4 regions of the Nocardioides sp. OK12 genome follow, and region 4 is predicted to be linked to each of the others. Evidence: predicted binding sites of a transcription regulator. Region 4 holds the regulator's gene; each other region holds the start of a gene.
What was found. The regulator LexA, encoded in region 4, represses DNA repair genes until DNA is damaged. The targets are predictions, from matches to a motif close to TCGAACANNTGTTCGA.
Positions count from the first base shown of each region.

Region 1 (5,425 bases), on a different contig from region 4:
TCGGACCGGCTCAAGCCCTGGTCAGTGGTCGAGAAGCGGCTGCGCGCGATCGCGGAAGCCGACCTGGTCCTCGCTGTCTACAACCCCGCCAGTCGATCGCGCACCGAGCAGGTGGTGACGATGCAGAAGGTGCTCCTCGAGCACCGCTCACCCGACACCGTCGTGGTCGTCGGGCGCGACGTGGGCCGCGCCGAGGAGTCGCTCGAGGTGACCACCCTGAGTGCGCTCGACCCCGAGAGCATCGACATGAAGTGCCTGCTGCTCGTCGGGGCGACCTCGACCCGCGTGGGCGCCGGCGGCGCGGTCTGGACGCCCCGGTACGTCGACGATCAGGCGGCGGGCGTGTAGTCGTCGTCGAGGACGATCTGCAGGCGGGGGTGGAGGACGTCGACCCTTGGTCGTGAGGGTTCGGGTGTGACTGGTGGGTCGCCGGGTGGGAGGTCGGGTGCCCTCGAGCGGACCTGGTGGCCGGTGGGGGTCGTGGTGATCACGGCACCGTCGTGGGTGGTGGCGGTGAAGCCGGGTGCTTCCTTGGCCTGGTTGCAGGCCTCGCACAGCCCTTGGCCGTTGGTGGCGCTGGTGGGGCCGCCGGCGTGGTCGGGGACCACGTGGTCGTGGTGCCGGATCGGGGCGTCGCACCACGGGGTGCGGCACGACTGGTCGCGCAGGTCGATGAAGAGCCCCAGGCTGGCGGGGAAGGTGCGTGCCCGGGAGTCCATCGCGACCAGGGCCCCAGCGCTGGTCGTGTAGAGCCTGCGCAGCGTCGCCTGCGCGTCGGCGATCGCGGTGGCGACCAGCTCGCGGGCGAACCCGGCCGGCACCGGCCCGTAGCCGGCCACCCAACCCGGCTGGTGGCCACCACCGAGGAGGGTGGCGTCGGAGATCGTCAGGTTCACCGCCACCGGGACCGCCGGCGGGCCGGAAGCTGGCGCCGGCTCGGCGGACCGGGTGAGCACGGAGGCGACCAGGGTGTCGGCCATGACCTGCCCGCGAGAGCGCTCGTCGCCACTCGCACGGGCGGAGTCGGCGGCCCGGGTCAGCGCCGCGTACGCAGCGACCCCTTGGGCGACCGGGAGCAGCGCGGTCAGGTAGGTCATCGTGTCGGGGGCCGGTCGCAGGGACACGTACCGCTCGCCCTCGGCCTTGCGGGAGCGCTTCAGCGCGGCGTGCGGGTCGAGCTCGTAGGCACGGGCCCGGGCAGCAGCGACCAGCCGCTTGTCACCCCAGCCGTCGGTGGTCTCGGGGTCGGCCATCAGCTCCGCGTCGACCCGGCGCCGGTCCTCCAGCGTCAGGCACGCGGTCTCGCGGGCCAGCAGGGTCGCACGCCACTCGCCGCACCAACCCGCGCGCATCGCAGCCAACGTGTGCGGCATCTCCGCCACCAGGATCTTCGCCAACCCCAAGTGGCGAGCACCCCGGTTCGGCGACTCGCGCCGCGCCAGCCCGACCTGCGAAGCCACCCCGACACCCTGCCGGTCCTCACCCAGACCGGCCGCGGCGTGCCGGCGACGTACGACCTCGTCGAGACGAGCCGTCAGCTCCACCTGCAGCGCGTCGAGCCGGCACTTCTGCTCCTCCGCCGCCCGCAGCGCCTCGACCAGCTCGACCTCAGTGAGGTCGGCCGGGTCGAGACCGGGAGCCGGAATGGAAAGCATGTCGACACCTTAGTCGAACACATGTTCGATAGCAAGAGGCGCGGCACAGATGGATGGGCTCCTCCCGCCGCTTCTGGCCCGCGTGACTGACGGACACACGCGCGCCGTACAGGACCACCACCCCGACACCCTGTGGCTCGGGACCGCTTCTACGGGGCCGGGACATCTTGGCCCTTACTTGGCGTGTCCTGTTTTCCAGTCATCGAGGCCCGCGAGAAACGCACTCTCATCAGCGTGAGGCGTTCTGCGTCAACTGCTGGGGCGGGTCCCTGGATCGTCGTCGGTCCCTGCATAGCGGTAACGGAGCTAGGGCTCGGCAGCGTGTGATCGGGTTGTGGCGACGACGAGCCGGGGCGGCCTGTGATGAGCGACGAGATACCTCGAGGGTTCTCAATGCCGCAGAAGGCTCGCCCCGACCCAGCTAGTGGACGCACGACGCGTCAGTTCAGGCAGCCACCTCCGTGAGCATCGTGGACTTGCGTCGGGTGCCGTGCGTGGCGATGTCGGGATCCCAGGCCTGGCCAGTAACGATCACGGCGTGGAGCTGACGCAGGATCGCGCCGGCGAGGACCGTCTGGGCCTGAGTGGGCTTGAGCTTGTTGTTCTCGCGGGTGGTGAGGTGTCGATAGCGGTCGGCATAGACGGGGTTGCTCTTCACCGCACCCCAGACCGCTCGCCAGGCTGCGGTCCGTAGGTGCGGTCGGCCGGCCCCGCTCAGGTGGCTGCGTCCGGCGAAGGTCCCAGACATGCGTTGGCGCGGTGCGAGTCCGGCGTGCTTGACCACGGCGCGGGAACTGATGAAACGGCGCAGGTCGCCTGTCTCGGCGAGGATCGCGGCAGCCCCGACCGGGGAGAGACCCTTGATGGAGCAGGCCAGCTCGGTCAGCTGCAGGTCGTCGAGTATCGCGACCATCCGGGCTTCGGTGTCGGCCAGCTTGACCCGGGCGGTGTCCCAGTCCTCGATGATCCAGGCGATCCGCTCGAAGGCGCCCAGGCGGTGCTCGATCACGCCGGCGGGGTCGGTCAGGGCGGCATAGAGCTTGCGCAGGATCCGTAGGCAGGGCCGGAGTTTCCCGCGGCGGGTCAGCTCCTTGCGGACCGCGTGCTCGAACCGGGCCGGGCCCAGTCGTCGGGTGCGGGCGAAGTCGCCGCCGTCGCGGGTCATGATCACGTGCATGGCGCAGAGCCACGTGGCCGACTTGAACGGCTGCTGGGCGGTGGCGACGGCGGCGGGCCAGACGCACTCGAGCAGGTCGCGGATCTGCTGGACGCAGGCGACGTGTTCATCGAGGAGCTGCTCGCGGCGCACTCCGAGATGGCGCAGTCGCCCCCAGGTCTCATCGACCGGTTCGGGCAGGTAGCAGCGCAGCTGCGCAGTCAGCCGGGCGATCAGCACCGCGTCCTTCTCGTCGGTCTTGTCGGGGGTGAGGTCCTCGCTCTTGCGGGCCCCCGAGGTCAGCATCGGCTGCACGCAGACGAAGGACATTCCCCGCTCGGCAGCCAGCTGGCCCAGTACCCGCCACCGGTGCCCGGTGGGTTCGCTAGCCACCGTGACCCCGGCATAGCCGGCCCGGGTGCTGCGCTCAGCGGCCCAGTCCAGCGCCGCGCCGGGATCCCAGGCCTTGCACCGGAACGTACGCCGGGCCAGGACCTTGGAGTCGTGGTCGGTCACGACCACCATCTGCTTGCGTTCGGCCAGATCGATCCCGACGATCGCGTTCGTCACCGGTACCGCTGCCCGCAACTTCTCGAGCCGTGCGTTCCGGTTGCGATCGCCCCTCGACACGCCACTACCGTGGTTCATGAACGTCCTCCTGTCTGTGATGGGACACCAAGCCCGACAAGCGCATCAGGGGGACGTTCCCTACGCCAGACCGAAGACGCTCAACGTCTCCCTATGCCGCGAAGCGCTCGGCCGTGCCGAGATCCGGGCGTCTGGTCTCGTGAGTCAGGAACGCGTCTTGAACAGCCGAGAAAGGCCCACAGCGAGAGCACCCACGAGCAGCCCAACCACTGCGACGACAGCGAAGACGATCAGCACATTCCCGACGAACGCCACCGCCGACACGTCCGTTGGGTGTTCCCATGGCGAGGACAGGCCCAGCCGGTACGGCAAGGGTGAGTCCAGCGAACTCTGGTTCTGGTGAATCCAATCGAACGGCCAACCCAGATCGACGCTCCGCTGGCCCACTCGCGTAGCGACAAGGTCCGTGTCACGAAGCGCTGCCACGAGGACGACACCGAGTGAGACCGCGAAGGCGGGGATCGCCCCGAACGCCGTCGCCATGACCGCCCAACGTCGACGGCCACTAGGAGTCGCGTCCGAGACGTCGCTAGACGAAGTCACCAGTTGCTGCACCCACGAAGTAAACCACCCGGTTCTGCCGCTAGTGGTGCGCCCTCGTAGCGAGATACGTGCGTTCCTACGCGGGCGCACGAACCTCGACCGTCGAACCTGGCTGACGTTAGTTCGTGGATCACGATCACGGGCGATACTCCGGGCATGAGCATCTCGGAACGGTCCACTATCGACGAGACGCATGCGTCCGGGACCAGGGCAGAATGGACAACTCGACGCGTCGTTCTCGCTGCCGTTCTCGCACTGCTCCTCGTATCGCTCGGCTACGTCGGCGGTGCTCGTTCGCCGTGGATGGCTCACCACCCTTCAGTCGTCAGCGGCACCGCGAAAAGGGTTCCAGCGAACGTTCCCTACGCCTACTTCCAGCCGGACGACGGTGACAAGATCGCCTTCCGACTCGACGACGTCGCGTGGGAATCCGGGGACAGGGTCGGCTCTGGGAACATCCCGCCCTGCCTGCGAGAAACGGGTGAAAGCGTGCCCGTACACGCGGGGGTCATCGAGGTGGCCCGCCCCTATGGTTCCGGTTCCTATCGGCAGGTCCTGTCAGTAACGTGCCTCGACTGACCGACTCCGCCGCGATTCGCTGGACGGATGCAGGAGGCACGCAGCCGACCCGGCGTGGGACCGCTCGCTCAGTCGCGGGCCGCCCGGTAGCCCCACTCGAGGGCGCTCTCGCGCGAGCGCGCCCGACCACGCAGCCGGATGGTCGCCCGCGGCCCGCCCTTCGTACCGCCCCCGGCGGCCCGACGGGCGCCGGCGACGACGTGCACGCGCTGCGCGAAGACCACGTAGCGAGCGTCCTCCTCGGGGCTCCCCGCCGGGGTCACGTCCACCGCGAGCCACAGCCCGTCCGGCTCGAAGCCGACGACGGCCTTGCCCGTGCCGGGGCGCTCCCTGCTCACGGCGGAGGAGGTGAGCTGGAGGTCGAACTCGACCGCTCGGGCGTGCGCCCCACGGGTCCTGCGCAGCAGCTGCGTCGCCTCGACGAACGCCCGCTCCTCCGAGGAGATGACGCCGGCTGCGATCCACGGCGCCCGTGGGCCCGCGGCGTCTATCCCGGGTCGGACCTTGTCCCCGTTGACCCAGACGTCTCCCCAGCTCATCCACGCATCCTCCCACTGGCCCCGGCCCGGTCCGGAGGAGGTGCCGATCCGTCGACGGGGCCGCTCCGGGACCCCGGCCGGTGGCTCGACACCAGTCCACCCAGCCACGTGGTCGTGATGGGCCGCGTGGAGGACCAAGCCGCGCAGATGACGCAGAGTGTGGAGCCCCGGCTGAACCTGGTTCAGCCGGACCTCCACACTTCCGCCCGCCCCACTCAGGACGCGAGCGGCGCCTACGACGTCGTCCGCTCCCGCGCCGCGTCGTAGAGGTAGGACTCCCCGCCGTCGCGCGCCAGCGCCCGCCC
Region 1 covers NZ_BNET01000004.1:480,909-486,333, reverse strand. The annotation lists gene OCU29_RS12795 (precorrin-2 C(20)-methyltransferase) at 1-348, shown strand, start outside; gene OCU29_RS12790 (HNH endonuclease signature motif containing protein) at 330-1,655, opposite strand; gene OCU29_RS12785 (IS110 family transposase) at 2,101-3,381, opposite strand; gene OCU29_RS12780 (hypothetical protein) at 3,604-3,942, opposite strand; gene OCU29_RS12775 (hypothetical protein) at 4,159-4,581, shown strand; gene OCU29_RS12770 (hypothetical protein) at 4,650-5,120, opposite strand; gene OCU29_RS12765 (cobalt-precorrin-4/precorrin-4 C(11)-methyltransferase) at 5,354-5,425, opposite strand, start outside.
Region 1: a site for LexA is predicted at 1,669-1,684, ahead of OCU29_RS12790 (HNH endonuclease signature motif containing protein). Genes of this name have one in related genera too.

Region 2 (5,425 bases), on a different contig from region 4:
GAAGCCGCGCGTCGGGGCCGGCGGGGTCGGGGTGGTCGTGGTCGACTCCCTCGAGGACGACCGGCTGGTCGGCCTGACCCCCGGGCCCTGGCTGGCGCAGCCGCTGGTCGAGTCGGTGCGCACCCGCGGCGAGACGTCGGTCGTCGTGCTCGACGGGCAGGCGCGCACCCAGGTCGACAAGGTCCCCGGCGCCGGGGAGGTGCGGGTGCACACCGAGCACGGCGGGCGCAGCACCCTGGTCGACGTGGCGCCGGAGGCCGAGCGGCTGGCGCTGGAGGCGGTGCGGGCGGCCGAGACGCTGCTCGAGCAGCGCCTCGACTACGCCCGCGTCGACATGATGGAGCTCGACGGGCGGCTCGTGGTCAGCGAGCTCGAGCTGATCGAGCCCGGGCTCTACCTCGACCTCGCGCCGGGCTCCGCCGGCCCGTTCGCCGACCTGGTGCTCGACCGGCTGGGTTGAGCCTCAGTCGGTGAGCAGCAGCACGACCGACTCGGCGACGCAGGCCGGCTTGTCGACGCCCTCGATCTCGACGGTGTAGCGCACGGTCGCCTGCTTGCCGGCGGGGATGTCGGTGACCTCGCCGAGGGTGACCGTGGCCCGGATCTTCGAGCCGACCAGCACCGGGTTCGGGAATCGCACCTTGTTGACGCCGTAGTTGAGCTTGGCGCCGGGGGTGTCGAAGCTGAAGACCTTGCTGCCCAGCCACGGCACCAGCGAGAGCGTCAGGTAGCCGTGGGCGATGGTGCCGCCGAAGGGGCCCTCCTTGGCGCGCTCGACGTCGACGTGGATCCACTGGTGGTCACCGGTCGCGTCGGCGAAGGTGTCGACCCGCTGCTGGTCGATCTCGACCCAGTCGCTGGTGCCGAGCTCCTGGCCGGCGGCCTCGGAGACCTCGTCGAGGGAGGTGAACACGCGCATGGTGGCTCCTGTCTGGAAGGTGTGTGGGGAGGGGGTGCAAGGATGCCGCCATGAGCAGCACCCGCACCGAACCTATCGTCCCGACCGCGAGCCAGGTGGCCCGCGCACCCAAGGTGGTGCTGCACGACCACCTCGACGGCGGGCTGCGCCCGGCCACGGTGCTGGAGCTGGCCCGCGAGATCGACCACGCGCTGCCGGCCGACACGGCCGAGTCGCTGGCGCAGTGGTTCGCCGAGTCGGCCGACTCCGGCTCCCTGGAGCGCTACCTCGAGACCTTCCAGCACACCGTGGCGGTGATGCAGACCGCGCCGGCGCTGACCCGGGTCGCGCGTGAGTTCGTCGAGGACCTGGTCGCCGACGGCGTCGTCTACGCCGAGGTGCGCTACGCCCCCGAGCAGCACGTCGAGCACGGGCTGAGCCTCGACGAGGTGGTGGCCGCGGTGAAGCAGGGCTTCGACGAGGCCGTCAGCGCCGCCGACGGCGCCATCGTGGTGCGCCAGCTGCTGACCGCCATGCGCCACCAGGCCCGCTCGATGGAGATCGCCGAGCTCGCGGTCGCCTGGCGCGACCGCGGCGTCGCCGGCTTCGACATCGCCGGCGCCGAGGCCGGCTACCCCCCGACCCGCCACCTCGACGCCTTCGAGTACCTCCAGCGCGAGAACGGCCACTTCACCATCCACGCCGGCGAGGCCTTCGGGCTGCCCTCGATCTGGCAGGCGCTGCAGTGGTGCGGCGCCGACCGGCTCGGGCACGGCGTGCGCATCGTCGACGACATCGAGGTCGCCGACGACGGCACCGTCACCCTGGGCCGCCTGGCGGCGTACGTGCGCGACCGGCGGGTGCCGCTCGAGCTGTGCCCGGCCAGCAACGTGCAGACCGGCGCGGCCAGCTCGATCGCCGAGCACCCGATCGGGCTGCTGACCCGGTTGCGCTTCCGGGTCACGGTCAACACCGACAACCGGCTGATGTCGGACACCTCGATGACCAAGGAGATGACCGCGCTCGTCGACGCCTTCGGCTACACCCTCGACGACCTGCGCTGGTTCACCATCAACGCGATGAAGTCGGCGTTCCTGCCCTTCGACGAGCGCCTCGCGATCATCGACGAGGTCATCAAGCCCGGGTACGCCGCCCTGGCCGCGGAGGGCGCGTGAACCTCGCGCTGAGCGTGGTCATGCTCGGCGCCGCGGTGCTGGCGCTGCTGGCCGGCGTCGTGCTGGCCGTGGTCGGCCTGCGCCAGCGGCGCGAGGCCGCCGGCTTCGGCGAGCGCTCGGAGCCGACGACCGCCGAGGTGCTCGAGTCGCTGCCCAAGGACGTGGCGATGGCCGGGGAGCCGGTGACGATCTACTACCAGCAGCTGCGCTACCGCGTCGGCGAGCGCGACGTCGAGGCCCAGACGATGACCGGCGTCGAGCCCCCGGTGCCGCACGTGGGGGAGCAGGTCGAGGTCCGCTACGACCCCCGGCACCCCTCTCGCGTCGTGCTCGCCAGCGCCGACCCCGTCGCCGGCGCCGGCGCCACGTCGATGGCCCTGGCCCGGATGATGCTCGGCCTCGGCATGTCGCTCCCCGTCGCCTGGGTCGTCATCCTCGGCATCGCCCGCACGCTGTAGCGGCCGTCCTGACAGCCGACCAGTCACTTCTGCACCCTCGACCGGTCAGTTCTGCACCCTCGACCGGTCACTTCTGACCCCTCGAAAAAGTTTTCGATCTTCCTGTGGAAAACGGGGTTTGACCTGGTGCTTTGTCGGTGGGCCCTGAGATGCTTTACTCATGTCCACCACCGCGGCACACCCCATCGGCGGTGCCGTCGCGCGGGTGCACGCCGCCCTCGACGAGGTGGCCGGTACGCCCTCGTGGTCGATGAGCCGGGCGGCGACGGCCGAGGCGTTGGTCGAGGTCTCCCGGGCCGAGGCCCGGTTGGTGGAGGTGCGCTCGCGCTTGTTGTCGCACGCCGAGACGGTGACGGTGGCGGAGACGAATGCATCGCCGTCCGTGGCGGTGTGGCACTCCAACGCGACGCGGTCGACGAAGCGGGAGTCGTTCCGTCAGGTGCGCCTGGCCGAGGGTCTGGATCGGTACGACCTCGTGCGGGAGGCAGTGGGTCGCGGCGAGGTGCTCGCGGAGCAGGCGTCGGTGATCTGCACTGCGCTGGACGACCTGCCCGACGACCTCGACGCCGGAGTGCTGGAACAGGCGACCAGAGCGCTGGTGGCGTTCGCGGAGGTCCACGACGCCAAGGCGCTCCGCGTCCTGGGCCGACGCATACTCGAGGTCGTGGCTCCCGAGGTCGCCGAGGCGTGGGAGGCCGAGCAGCTGGACCGCGAGGAGCGCGAGGCGGAGAGGTCCGCGGTCCTCCGGCTTCGCGAGGACGGGCAGGGCCGCATCAAGGGCAGCTTCACGGTGCCGCTGCTGGTCGGTCAGATGCTCGAGCGGGCACTGCTGGCGTTCGCCGCCCCCAAGCACCAGATCGCCACCCACGCCGCCGCGGCTGGGGAGAGCGAGCAGGACGAGGCGCCGGTTCCGGTACGTCGCCCCACCGCGCAGCGCCTCGGGGCGGCGTTCGTCGAGCTCGTCGAACGCCTCGACCCGGCCGACCTTCCTCGCGCCGGCGGCGTGAACGCCACGGTCGTGGTGACGATGAGCCTCGAGTCGCTGCAGGACGGCCTCGCCGCCGCCACGCTCGACACCGGCGCCCGCCTCAGCGCAGCGACCGCGCGACGCCTGGCCTGTGAGGCCGGCGTCATCCCTGTCGTCCTGGGTGGCGACGGCCAGCCCCTCGACGTCGGCCGCACCCAACGGTTCTTCACTGTCCCGCAACGCGTCGCACTCGGCGTGCGCGACAGGGGCTGCACCGCCCACGGCTGCGACGCCCCGCCCGCGATGTGCCACGCCCACCACGAGGACTTCTGGTCGCACGAGGGCCACACCGCCACCCGACGGGGGCGGCTGCTGTGCCCCTTCCACCACCGACGCATCCACGACCCGGAGTACGAGGCCGACGTCGGCGCCGACAACCAGGTGCAGTTCCACCGACGAACCTAGGCCGACGTAGCGGTGGGCTGGCAACCGTCCTGACAGCCAGTCCGGTTGCTGACGCACCGCTCCACCGGACGCGCCCGCTCAGCCGGCGACGGCAGCCGGTGCCACCACGAACCACGGCGTGCGCCAGCGCCCGAACGGCAGCCGCCCGGTCTCGAACGCCTCCCGGGTCACGCGCATCGTCGCGCCGCGCGCTGGGTCCCAGACCAGCAGGTCCTCGCCGCGCACCCCGACCACCAGCACCACGTGCCGCGGCAGCAGGGTCGACCCGACGTACAGCGGCACCGGCACGTCGTGGCCCGCGAGCACGAGCAGCGAGGCGAAGGCACCGGACCGGGCACCCAGCCGCACCAGCCCGGTGCGCCACCGCCCACCCGGACGCCGCGAGAGGCGCCGGGCGACCGCCCACGGGGGAGTGCCGAGCAACCGCGGCCACGGCAGCGCGGCGGCACCGTGGTCGCGCAGCCCGGTCACCTCGCGGTGCACGCGCAGCACCTCGGCGGGCCAGGAGCCGGGGTCGGCGCGCAGCCGGGCGTCGTACGACGCGTCGGTGAGCATGGTGGCCACGACCAGGCAGGCGGCGCCGCAGGAGCGCTGGTCGGGCTGGCGGTGCGGCCAGCGTGGGTCAGACACGGTCCGGACGCATCGCTGCGACCCGCTCGAGCGCCTCGGTCGGCGAGACCGGCTCGCAGCCCTTCGCGACCGCGTCGGCGACGACGCCGCGCTGGGCCCGGGCCAGGGCGAGCCCGCGGCGCACCAGCACCGGCGGCGGCTTGCGCCGCTCGCGCAGGTCACGGGTCAACCGCAGCCAGAAGGTGCGCGCCGTGCTGCGCCTGATGCAGTACGCCGCCGCCAGCAGGTCCGCGGTCCGCGCGGGCTCCACGACGCCGGGGGCGAAGATGCCCTCGGCCACGAAGAGCGGCGCCCCGCCCAGGTCGACCGGGCGCCACCCGGTGCGGCCGTTGCGGGCGATCTCGTAGACCGGCACGTCGGCCCGGCCGCGCTCGCACAGCTCGCGCATGGTCGCCAGCGCGTCGTCGGGCAGCCACGAGTCGGGGTGGTCCCAGTCGACGATCCCGGCGTTGGGGCCCTCGGTGATGCGCGGCAGCGACGGGTCGTCGCCGTCCTTGTAGAAGTCGTCGAGGCGCAGCACCGGCAGGCCGAGGCGTTCGGCGAGCCGGGACTTGCCCGACCCCGAGGGGCCGGCCAGGACGATGACCTGGGCGAGCAGGACGCTCACACCCCCATGGGGTGCCACACCGTCTTGGTCTCCAGGAACGCCGTCATCGGCTCGAGGCCGGGCTCGGCGCTCCAGTCGGGCTCGGCGGCGGGAGCACGGCGCACCCGCTTGAGGTTGTCGGCGGCCGCGACCTCGAGCTCGGTGGCCAGGGTCGCGTCACCCGCGACGCCGCACAGGTCGATCGCGTTGACGTCCATGTGGGCGGCCAGCCACGGCGCCACGGTG
Region 2 covers NZ_BNET01000010.1:33,699-39,123, forward strand. The annotation lists gene OCU29_RS19315 (RimK family alpha-L-glutamate ligase) at 1-460, shown strand, start outside; gene OCU29_RS19320 (MaoC family dehydratase) at 464-919, opposite strand; gene OCU29_RS19325 (adenosine deaminase) at 970-2,073, shown strand; gene OCU29_RS19330 (DUF3592 domain-containing protein) at 2,070-2,531, shown strand; gene OCU29_RS19335 (HNH endonuclease signature motif containing protein) at 2,692-3,963, shown strand; gene OCU29_RS19340 (hypothetical protein) at 4,042-4,593, opposite strand; gene OCU29_RS19345 (ATP-binding protein) at 4,586-5,200, opposite strand; gene OCU29_RS19350 (aldehyde dehydrogenase family protein) at 5,197-5,425, opposite strand, start outside.
Region 2: a site for LexA is predicted at 2,613-2,628, ahead of OCU29_RS19335 (HNH endonuclease signature motif containing protein). Genes of this name have one in related genera too.

Region 3 (5,425 bases), 110 kb from region 4:
TGACCGACTTCTGCACGTCGGCGACGCGGGTCTGCACGTCCTTCTGGACGCCGGAGATGCGGGTCTGCACGTCGGTGACGTACTCGCGCACCGTCTCGACGACGAGGTCGGCCACGCCGGCACCGGCGTAGAGACCCTTGGTCGCCTCGGACTTGATGTCGAACTTGGTCTTGGCCATGTCGGCTCCTTCGGTTGGTTTCCCGGTGGACGCCGGGCGATCTGGTCGTACCGCTCGGGCGAGCGGCGTACGTCGTGTGGTCGTTCAGTCCTCGTCGGTGACGGGCGGCTGAGCCTCGCCGGTGGCGATGTTCATCGCGATGAAGGACTGGTAGACGTCGAGCAGCGACTGCTTCTGCCGCTCGGTCAGGGCGGGGTCGCCCAAGACCGCGAGCTCCACGGACCCGCCGGTGCCCTCGTCAGGACTGACGATGCCGGCACGGATGTAGAGCTGCTCGGCGGAGATGCGCAGCGCCTTGGCCAGCTGCTGCAGCACCTCGGCGGACGGCTTGCGCAGCCCGCGCTCGATCTGGCTCAGGTAGGGGTTGGACACGCCGGCCTGCTCGGCGAGCTGCCGCAAGGAGAGCTGCGCACTGGTGCGCTGCTCCTTGAGGTAGTCACCCAGCGTCCCGACTGCGTTCGAGACCTTTCCCTTTGCCATGTCCCCCATCATGCTTGCTGCTGCTAGCGCTTGCAAGTGCTAGCGGGTGTGTGACGAGTCACTACCGGTGAGTAACCCCAATGAAACATGGGGAACCCGTTCGCTAGCACCGCTAGCAGCAGCTGACAGAGTAGAGAGGGGCGCTAGCGGAGTCACTGGTTGAGCAGGGAGGCGCCCCAGCGCCGACCGTCGTGTCCGTTGGTTGAGCAGGGAGGCGCCCCAGCGCCGACCGTCGTCGAAACCCGGCAACCACCGAGCAGACCTCTACACGGAACCGGGTACGCGAAAGCCACCAGCCCGCCACCGCCCGACTACCCTCTCCCGGTGCAGCGCCGACGCCTGATCGCCATCGCGATCTACCTGATCGTGTCGGTCCTCGCGCTGTTCCTGGTCGCCGGCCACGGACCGTGGACGGGCCGGGTCCTGTTCACCGTGAGCCAGAGCCACGGCATGCACGCCGGTGACATCCCCGTGATCCTGCTGTGGCTCGCCGGCATGGCGTGCAGCGTCGCGCTGTGGCGCGACGACTCCCCCTGACCGTTGGTCGAGCAGGCACGCACCACCGTTGGTCGAGCAGGGAGGCACCCCAGCGCCGACCGTCGTCCAGACCCGGCGAGGACCGAGCAGACCCCTACGTCCGCCGGTGGAAGCTGACCTGGTTGTCCCCACCGATCTCGGTCTCGTACTCCGGGTCGTGGATGCGTCGGTGGTGGTACGGGCACAGCAACCGCCCCCGCTCCACCTTGGTGTGGCCGTCCCTGCACCAGAAGTCCTCGTGGTGGGCGTGGCACATCGCGGGCGGGGCATCGCACCCCTTCGCGGTGCAGCCGCCGTCACGCACCCCCAGGGCAAGACGCTGCGGGACGGTGAACAGCCGCTGGCTGCGCCCCACGTCGAGCGGCTCGCTCCGGCCGCCCAACACCACCGGCACGATCCCGGCCTCGCACGCCAGCCGGCGCGCGGTCGCAGCGCTCACCCGCGCACCGGTGTCGAGCGTGGCCGCGGCCAACCCACCCTGCAGCGACTCCAGCGTCATCGTCACCACCACGGTGGCGTTCACCCCACCGGCCCGCGGAAGCCCAGCCGGGTCGAGGCGCTCGACCAGCTCCACGAACGCAGCCCCCAGGCGCTGCGCGGTCGGACGACGTACCGGCACCGCGGCCTCGTCAGATGTGTCCTGGTCGTCACCGGTGACACGGGTGGCGACCTGGTGCTTGGGGGCCGCGAAGGCCAGCAGCGCCCGCTCGAGCATCTGCCCCACGAGCAGCGGCACCGTGAAGGAACCCCGGATACGGCCGTGGCCGTCCTCACGCATCCGGAACACCGACGACCTCTCCGCCTCGCGCTCCTCACGATCGAGCAGCTCGGCCTCCCACGCCTCCCCCACCTCCGGGGCGACCACATCGAGAATGCGACGCCCCAGCACCCTGAGCGCCTTCGCGTCGTGCACCTGCGCGAACTCGACCAACGCCGCAGTGGCGTCTCGGAGGACCGCCGGGTCGAGGTCGTCGGGCAACGCGTCCAACGACGTACAGATCACCGACGCCTGCTCCGCGACCAGGTCCCCGCGCCCCAGCGCTTCACGCACCAGCACGTGACGAGCCAGGCCCTCGGCCAGGCGTACCTGCCGGAACGACTCCCGCTTGGTGCACCGGGTGACGTTGGAGTGCCACACCGCCAACGACGGCGAGGCGTTGCGCTCCTGCACCCCGACGGTATCGGCATGGGTCAGCAACCCCGAGCGCACCTCGACCAACATGGCCTCCACCCGCGCGACCTCCGCCAGCACCTCAGCAGCCTCGCCCTGGCTCATCGACCACAACGGCGTACCCGCGACCTCGCTCAGCACCGAACGCACCCGCGCGACAGCACTCCCGACAGGGTGCGCGGCGGTGGTCGACATGAGTAAAGTATCTCAGGGCCCACCGACAAAGCACCAGGTCAAACCCCGTTTTCAACAGGCAGATCGAAAACTTTTTCGAGCATGGATCTCGAGGTGCAGAAGTGACCGGTCGAGGGTTCAAACCTGACCGGTCGGTGGTTCGAAAGTGACTGCTCGGCTGTCAGCCGTGCAACCGCCGGTACGCCGCCGCGGCGCCGGGGTGCAGGGGCACCGAGCCGGTCTGAATCATCGAGGGCGGGGCGAGGTACTGCACGCCGCGGGCCGAGCTCGGCACCAGCGCGGCGGCGTCGCGGGCGAGGGTCTCGACGACGGCGCCGGCGAGGTCGTCGGCGAGGTCGGGGCGGGCCAGGAGGAGGTTGGGGACGCCGATGGTGGCGGTGCCGGCGGCGGCGTACGCGACGTCGGGGGCGCGGCGGGCGCGGTAGGGGTAGCCGGAGACCTCGGCCATCGGCTCGGCCCAGCCGCCGAGGTCGAGCATCCGCAGCGGGCGGGTGCCGTCGAGCGCGGCGATGGCGGGGGTGGGGATGCCGCCCGACCAGAGCACCGCCTCGACCGAGCCGTCGTCGAGCTCGCGCAGCGACTCGGCCAGCCCGGCGTACCGCACGTCGGCCGCGGGGGCCGCGAGCCCGGCCGCCTCCAGCAGCACCGCCCCGGAGACCGCCGCCCCGGACCCGGCCGCGCCCAGCACCACCGAGCGCCCGCGCAACCCGGCCACGTCGCGCACCGGGGAGTCGGCGCGCACCAGCAGCTGCAGGTAGTTCTCGTACGTCCGCGCCAGCGCCACCACGTCACCGCTGCCCGGATCGCCGCCCGGGTCGCCGACGCTGTCGGCCAGCGCCAGCCCGACGTCCGCTTCGCCGCGCCCGAGTCGGCGCAGGTTGTCCACCGACCCGGCGGTCACCGCGACCTCGACGTCCAGACCGTCGACGCGCACCTCGAGCCGCGGCGCCAGCAGCGCCGCGAACGCCGCGTAGATCCCGCCGTCGTCACCGGCCGCCACCCGCAGCCGCCGTACGTCGGTGCCGCACCCGGCCAGGACGGCCGCGAGCACCCCGGCCCCGGCGCCCCCGAGCAGCACCCGGCGGCTCACACCCGTCACCCCGGTCACGAGAGGCCCCCGTCGACGGGGTGGGTGATCCGCACCAGGACCCCGCCGCGCGGCCCCGGCCCGACCACCAGGTCGCCGCCGGCGGCCAGCAGCAGCTCGCGGGCGATGGCGAGCCCGAGCCCCGAGCCGTGCGGGTCGTCGGAGCCGCGCCAGAACCGTTCGGCGGCGCGCTCCCACTCCCCCTCGGCCAGGCCGGGCCCGTCGTCGTCGACCTCGACCACCACCAGCCCGGAGCAGGCGGCCCCCGAGGCCGAGGCCCGCAGCGCCACAGCCGCGCCCGCCCCGGCGTGCCGCACGGCGTTGTCGAGCACGACGTCGAGCACCTGCTCCACGTCGTCGCGGGCCACCTCGACGTCGGGCACCGGCCCCGCCACGGCGACCGTCTGCCCCGCCGCGTCGAAGGCGGGCGCCCACGCCTCGACCCGCTCGGCCAGCACCCGCGCCAGCGGCCCGCGGGCCTGCGGGGCGCGGGCGCCGGCGACCCCGGAGGTGCCGCTCTCCTGGGCGCGCGCGAGACGCATCAGCTGGTCGAGCAGGCGCTCGAGGCGTTCGAGCTCGGCGGTGAGGCCGGCGTGGGTGGCGGCCCCCGACTCGTGCAGGTGGCGGCCCAGCGAGTCGGCGCGCAGCCGCACCGCGGCCAGCGGGTTGCGCAGCTGGTGGGAGGCGTCGGCGACCAGGCGCCGCTGGTCGTCGAGGGAGCGCTGCACGACCTCGACCATCCGGTTGAACTCGTCGACCAGCCCGCGCAGCTCGGGCGGTCCGCTGGCCAGCACCGCGTCGCCGCGCCCGCCGGCGGCCAGGTCTCGCGCGGCGCTCTCGAGCGAGCGCACCGGCCGCACCGCCCACCGGGACAGCCACCGGGCCAGCCCGAGCGCGGCGAGCATCAGCAGCACCCCGACGAGCAGCACCCACGCCCATCCGCGGGCCACGTCGGCGGCGGCGTCGCCGGTGTCGACGCGCAGCAGCGCGAGGGCCGCGACCTCGCCGTCCTCGAAGGCCACCGCGCTGCGCAGCGGCTCGGCGCCCGACCAGGGCAGCACCCGCTCCAGCGCCGGGCTCGGCTGGCCGACCAGCCCGACCCGCACCGCGTCGGCCACCTCGGCCGCGTCGACGTCGAGGGACCCGGCGGCGGCCACGACCGCACCTCCGGCGTCGGTGACGAGCACGTCCTCGCCGTAGAGCTCGTGGTAGCGCGCGACGGCCGCGACCACGTCGCCCTCGCGTGCGCCCAGCTCGGCCAGCGCCACCAGCTGCCGGTCGCGCTCCACCGCCAGCGCCGCCGTACGACGGTCGGCCAGGGCGAGCGCGAGCGGCACCGACAGCGCCAGCAGCGCGCCGACCAGCAGCAGCCCCACCACGAGCCGGACCCGTCTCTCCACCTGCTTCCCCTGCCCGAGCCGGCTCAGCCGAGCCGGTAGCCGAAGCCCCGGACGGTGTGCAGCGGCAGGTCGGGGCCGAGCTTGCTGCGCAGCGAGGCGACGAAGAAGTCCAGCGAGCGGGAGCGGCCCAGCGCGGGGGTGCCCCACACGTGCAGCTGCACCGCCTCGCGGCTGACGGCCTCGCCGGGGTGGGCGGCGAGCGCCTCAAGCACGTCGAGCTCGGTGGCGGTCAGCGCGACCTCGGCGCCGTCGCGGGTGGCGCGCCGCGCACCCAGGTCGAGCTCGAGCCCGCCCCAGGCCAGGGCGGCGGGCTCACGGGTGGCCTCGTCGACGCGGCTGCGCCGCAGCAGCGCGTGCACCCGGGCCACCAGCACGGC
Region 3 covers NZ_BNET01000002.1:433,556-438,980, reverse strand. The annotation lists gene OCU29_RS06235 (hypothetical protein) at 1-178, opposite strand, end outside; gene OCU29_RS06230 (helix-turn-helix domain-containing protein) at 263-658, opposite strand; gene OCU29_RS06225 (hypothetical protein) at 983-1,195, shown strand; gene OCU29_RS06220 (HNH endonuclease signature motif containing protein) at 1,290-2,561, opposite strand; gene OCU29_RS06215 (TAXI family TRAP transporter solute-binding subunit) at 2,722-3,660, opposite strand; gene OCU29_RS06210 (HAMP domain-containing sensor histidine kinase) at 3,666-5,048, opposite strand; gene OCU29_RS06205 (response regulator transcription factor) at 5,072-5,425, opposite strand, start outside.
Region 3: a site for LexA is predicted at 2,625-2,640, ahead of OCU29_RS06220 (HNH endonuclease signature motif containing protein). Genes of this name have one in related genera too.

Region 4 (5,425 bases):
GCAGGTGGCCGGCGCGCCGACTCCGGCTCCCGCCACCGCCGGCAAGCGGGCCGGTTCGCGCCGTGCGGCCCGCCCGGAGCGCTCGTTCCAGCCGCGGCTGCTCGGCCTGGCCCTGGCCGTCACCGCCGCGGTGGTCGCCTGGGGGTACCTGGTCTACGCCGCGATCGACTTTGGCACCCAGGCCCGCGGTGGGGAGTCGGCCGCCTGGTTCTTCCTGGCCCTCGCCTCCGTCGGGGCCGTGGCCTGCCTCTTCGTGGGCCTGATGCTCGTCGCGCGCCTGGGCCGGGCGCTCGGCCTCACCCGCGACCCCGCGGCCCCGGCTCCCCCACCGGGCGGGCGGCGACGAGCTGCCACAGCGCCCCGAGAGAGATGAACGGCTCCCGGTCGCACAGCGCGAGCTCGAGGCGCTCCAGCACCGCGTAGAAGTCGGGGTCGACCTTGAGGCCGTCGTCGGCGACGTAGTCGTTGGCGACCCGGGCGGCGTAGCGGCCCACCACCTCGAGCCCGGCCGCCACCAGCTGCTCCTCGACCTCGTCGCGGGCCACCGCCCGCGCGGTCGTGGTGAAGGTGGCCGACTCCATGTCGTCGCGGCCGAGCTCGTCGAGCGCCGCCTCCGGCCCTTCGCGCACCAGCCGCCCGATCACCCGCGCCGCGGGGTTCGGCGCCATCACCGAGACCCGGCCGCCCGGCCGCGCCGCCTGCGCCAGACGTCGTACGTCGGCCGCGCCGGTCTCGGCCGGGCGGTAGTGCAGCACGTTGTGGCACAGCACCAGGTCGAACCCGCCGCCGGCCCCGCTCAGGTCGTCGATCGAGCCCTCGAGGGTCACCACCCGCTCCCCCACCCGCGCGGACTCGGCGCGGCGGCGGGCCTCGGCGAGCCAGGAGGGCGCCGGGTCGAGGACCGTGACGTGGTGGCCGGCGACGGCCAGGCCCAGGGCGTCGCGGCCGTCGCCCCCGCCGACGTCGAGGACCCGCAGCGCCCGCGGCTGCCCGAGGTCGGCCTCCAGCGCCTCGACCTGGCGGCGCAGCGTCTCGCGCACCACCGCGAACCGCAGGCGGCCCCAGGGCGCCTCGCACCACGCCTGCCGCTGGGCCAGCCTGCTCTCGAAGACGTCGTCGCTCACCACGACAGCCTCCCGCACCGGACGCGGAAGACAGGGCCCGACACAGCGCGAGGGGCGGGCCCACTGCGGGCCCGCCCCTCGTCTTTCCCCTGGTTTCGCCGGCCGGGGTCGAGGCGACCGACGAAATCTGTGGGCGGCCGCAGGGGCCGCCGTGCCCGGACCGCAGCGCGGTCGCGGGCCGTTCCTCAGCCGGCCGGGACGACCAGGCGCTGGCCGGTGACCACCAGGCCACCGTCGAGGGAGTTCAGCTGCTGGATGCGCTCGATGACCTCGCGCACGTCGCCGGACTCGGCGCGCTCGGCGGCGATGGCCCACAGCGTGTCGCCGACGCCGACGGTGATCGTCTCGGTCGCCGGGGCGGTGCCGCTCTCGCTGGTGGCAACGGAGACGCCGGCCAGCACGACGCCCACCAGGGCGACGAGCAGCAGGCCCGCGGCCAGCACAGCGAGCCGGCCGCGGCGGGTCAGCCGCAGCGAGCCCGGCGTCGTACGGCGGGTGGCGCGGACGGCGCCGAGGCGGATCGGGGCCGGGGCGGCGGTGAGGGTCATGGTGCTCATCGGGACCTCCTGGGGAAGGGGGTGGTCGTCGTCGTGCTCGGTCAGGGAGATGTCTACGGACAGCCACCGACAGTCCCGGTCGAGATCCTGCTTCGACCAGGTGTTCGATCGAACACATGAGCGAGACTAGATCAGGTGTTCGAGCCGCGCAAGGGGTGCAGCGAACAATTGTTCGAGATCCCCGACGTCACTCCGGAGCAGCCCGTCGCCGCCTCCACGAGCGCGACACGCCCTTCGAACAGATGTTTGAAGTCGGGCCCGCGCGGCGATAGCGTGGGTCCACGACCCATCCGAGCGGACTCCCCGGCTCGGGCCTCGCGCACGAAAGGCACACGATGGCCACCAAGAACAGCGGCCCCCGCAAGCGCGGGGTCGCGGAGCTGCCCGACGGCCCTCCCGACGCGACCGGCCTGACGCCGCGCCAGATCAAGGTCCTCGCGTGCATCAAGGAGGCCATCGAGACCCGCGGCTACCCGCCGAGCATGCGCGAGATCGGCCAGGCCGTCGGCCTGACCAGCACCTCCAGCGTCTCCCACCAGCTCAAGGTGCTCGAGGAGAAGGGCTTCCTCAAGCGCGACCCCCACCGCCCGCGCGCCCTCGAGGTCTTCCTGCCCGAGCTGATGGCGCGCCGCAAGGCGATCTCCTCGGCCGACGACAGCTCGGTCGACGAGACCGACATCGGCAACACCATGCCGCAGGCCTCCTACGTGCCGGTCGTGGGCCGGATCGCCGCCGGTGGCCCGATCCTGGCCGAGGAGCGGGTCGAGGCCGTCTTCCCGCTGCCCCAGCAGCTGGTCGGCGACGGCCAGCTCTTCCTGCTCGAGGTCTCCGGCGACTCGATGATCGACGCCGCGATCTGCGACGGCGACTACGTGGTGATCCGCCAGGAGCAGACCGCCAGCAACGGCCAGATCGTCGCCGCCCTGATCGGCGAGGAGGCCACCGTCAAGACCTTCCAGCGCAAGGACGGCAAGGTCTGGCTGCTGCCCCACAACGACGCCTACGAGCCGATCGACGGCACCCACGCCTCGATCCTCGGGGTCGTCACCGCGGTGCTGCGCAGCCTCTGAGGCCCCGCACCCGCCCGTCGGGAGACCGAACCGACGGTGAACAGACGGTGCTCACACCGCCGTCCACGTCACGTGGACGGCGGTGTGTCGTTGGATGAGGCGTGACCCCACCACTGACCCCCACCACCGCCGCTGACGCCGTGCGCCCCGCCGACGCCGAGCGGGCCCGCCTCGCCGCCCTCGGACGCCGTACGGTCCTGGCCGCCAGTGCCGTCGGGGCCGGCGGCGCCGCCATCACCGGCGCCGGCGTGCTCGCGAGCCCGCACGCGGTCGCTGCGAAGGCCCGCCACGACGTCTTCGCCCACGGCGTGGCCTCCGGCGACCCGCTGCCGCGCGCGGTGCTGATCTGGACCCGGGTCACCCCCACCAGGGCCGCCACCCCCGGCTCGGGCAAGGGCCCGCGGGTGGGCGTGCGCTGGGAGGTCGCCACCGACCGCCGCTTCCGCAACGTCGTGCGCCGTGGCCGCTTCGTCACCAGCGCCGCGCGCGACCACACCGTCAAGCTCGACGTGACGGGCCTGCAGCCCGAGACCGTCTACCACTACCGCTTCACCGCGCGCGGCCAGCGCAGCCCGGTCGGCACCACCCGCACCGCCCCGGCCAAGCGCGCCACGCCCGACAACCTGCGCTTCGGCGTGGTGTCCTGCGCCAACCTGCAGGCCGGCTGGTTCAGCGCCTACCGGCTGCTCGCCGAGCGCGACGACCTGCACGCGGTGCTGCACCTGGGCGACTACCTCTACGAGTACGCACCCGGCCAGTACGGCATGGGCCAGGACAACGTCGACATCCGCCCGCACGACCCCGCGCGCGAGATGGTCTCGCTCTCCGACTACCGCCGCCGGCACGCGCAGTACAAGACCGACCCCGACCTGCAGGCCCTGCACGCCCGGTACGCCTGGATCGTGACCTGGGACGACCACGAGGTCACCAACGACCAGTGGAGGAAGAACGCCGAGAACCACGACGACTCCGAGGGCGACTACCTCAAGCGGCGCGCCCGCGCCCACCGCGCGTACGACGAGTGGATGCCGGTGCGTATGGACGGCACCGCCTCGCTGGGCGACGGCGCCCGGCTCTACCGCCGCCTGCGCTTCGGCGACCTGGCCGAGGTCAGCATGCTCGACCTGCGCACCTACCGGTCCCAGCAGGTCGCGACCCCGCTGGTGGACGCCGAGGTCAACGACCCGGCGCGCTCGATCACCGGCAACCGGCAGATGGAGTGGCTCAAGGACTCCCTGACCCGCGGCAACCACGCCCCGCAGTGGAAGGTCGTCGGCAACCCGGTGATGATCGCCCCGGTCACCTTCGCCGATCTGCCCAACGAGCTCGTCGACCCGGTCAACGACGTCACCGGGCTGCTGCCCCAGGACGGCTCGCCGTACAACGTCGACCAGTGGGACGGCTACACCGCCGACCGCCGCGAGGTCTTCCGCCACATCGACGACCACCAGGTCAAGGACGTGGTCTTCGTGACCGGCGACATCCACTCGGGGTGGGCCTGCGACCTGCCGATGGACACCTCGCTCTACCCGCTGCTCGGCGACTCGGTGGGCGTGGAGTTCGTGTGCTCCTCGGTGACCTCCAACAACCTCAAGGACATCACCGGCCAGCCGGCGCTGACGCCGCTGGTGGAGACCGCGATCAAGGCCAACAACCGCCACATCAAGTACCTGAACTTCGACGACCACGGCTTCTCGGTGCTCGACATCACCGCCGAGCGCACCCAGATGGACTGGTACGTCATCGGGGCCCGCGACGACCAGCAGACCACCGCCACCCACGACGCGTCGTTCCGCACCCTGGCCGGCACCGGCACGGTGCAGCGCGTGAGCACCCCCGTAGGAGACCGCTGATGTGCGACCCGACGAGCGGCCACTGCGACGCGGCCGGCCCCGCCCCCTTCGCCCGCGGCCTCGGTGAGATCCGCGCCGGTCGGCGCACGGTCCTGACCGCGGCGGCCTCGGGCCTGGCGTTCTCGACCGTGGCCGGGCTCGAGCCGGCGGCGCTCGCGGCGCGGGCCTCGACCCGCAAGCGGGCCTACGTGCTGGTCGTCGACGGCTGCCGGCCCGAGGAGATCGACAGCGGGCTGACGCCGAACCTGCTCGCGCTGCGCGAGGGCGGGGTGCACCACCCGCGGGCCACCTCGATGCCGGTGATGGAGACCATCCCCAACCACACGATGATGATGACCGGGGTGCGCCCCGACCGCAGCGGCGTGCCGGCCAACGCGGTCTACGACCGGGCGCTGGGCGAGATCCGCACCCTCGACCAGCCCTCCGACCTGCGCTTCCCCACCGTCATCGAGCGGCTCAACAGGCGCGGGTTGACCACCGGCACGGTGCTGAGCAAGGAGTACCTCTACGGGATCTTCGGCGAGCGGGCCACGCACCGCTGGGAGCCGTTCCCGATCGTCCCGATCTCGGGGCACGCCCCCGACGACTTCACGATGCGCGCCACCCTCGACATGATCGGCGAGCTCGACCCCCACCTGGTCTTCGTCAACCTCGGCGACGTCGACCGGCTCGGACACACCGACCTCACCGGGCCCACCACGCTCGAGGCCGCGCGCAAGCTGGCGCTGGTCAACACCGACCGGCTCGTCGGCGACTTCGTGGCCGAGCTGAAGAGCTCGGGGCGCTGGGAGCACTCGATCGTCATCGTGCTGGCCGACCAC
Region 4 covers NZ_BNET01000002.1:538,825-544,249, reverse strand. The annotation lists gene OCU29_RS06760 (hypothetical protein) at 1-373, shown strand, start outside; gene OCU29_RS06755 (methyltransferase domain-containing protein) at 297-1,124, opposite strand; gene OCU29_RS06750 (LysM peptidoglycan-binding domain-containing protein) at 1,310-1,681, opposite strand; gene lexA (transcriptional repressor LexA) at 2,017-2,751, shown strand; gene OCU29_RS06740 (alkaline phosphatase) at 2,853-4,604, shown strand; gene OCU29_RS06735 (alkaline phosphatase family protein) at 4,604-5,425, shown strand, end outside.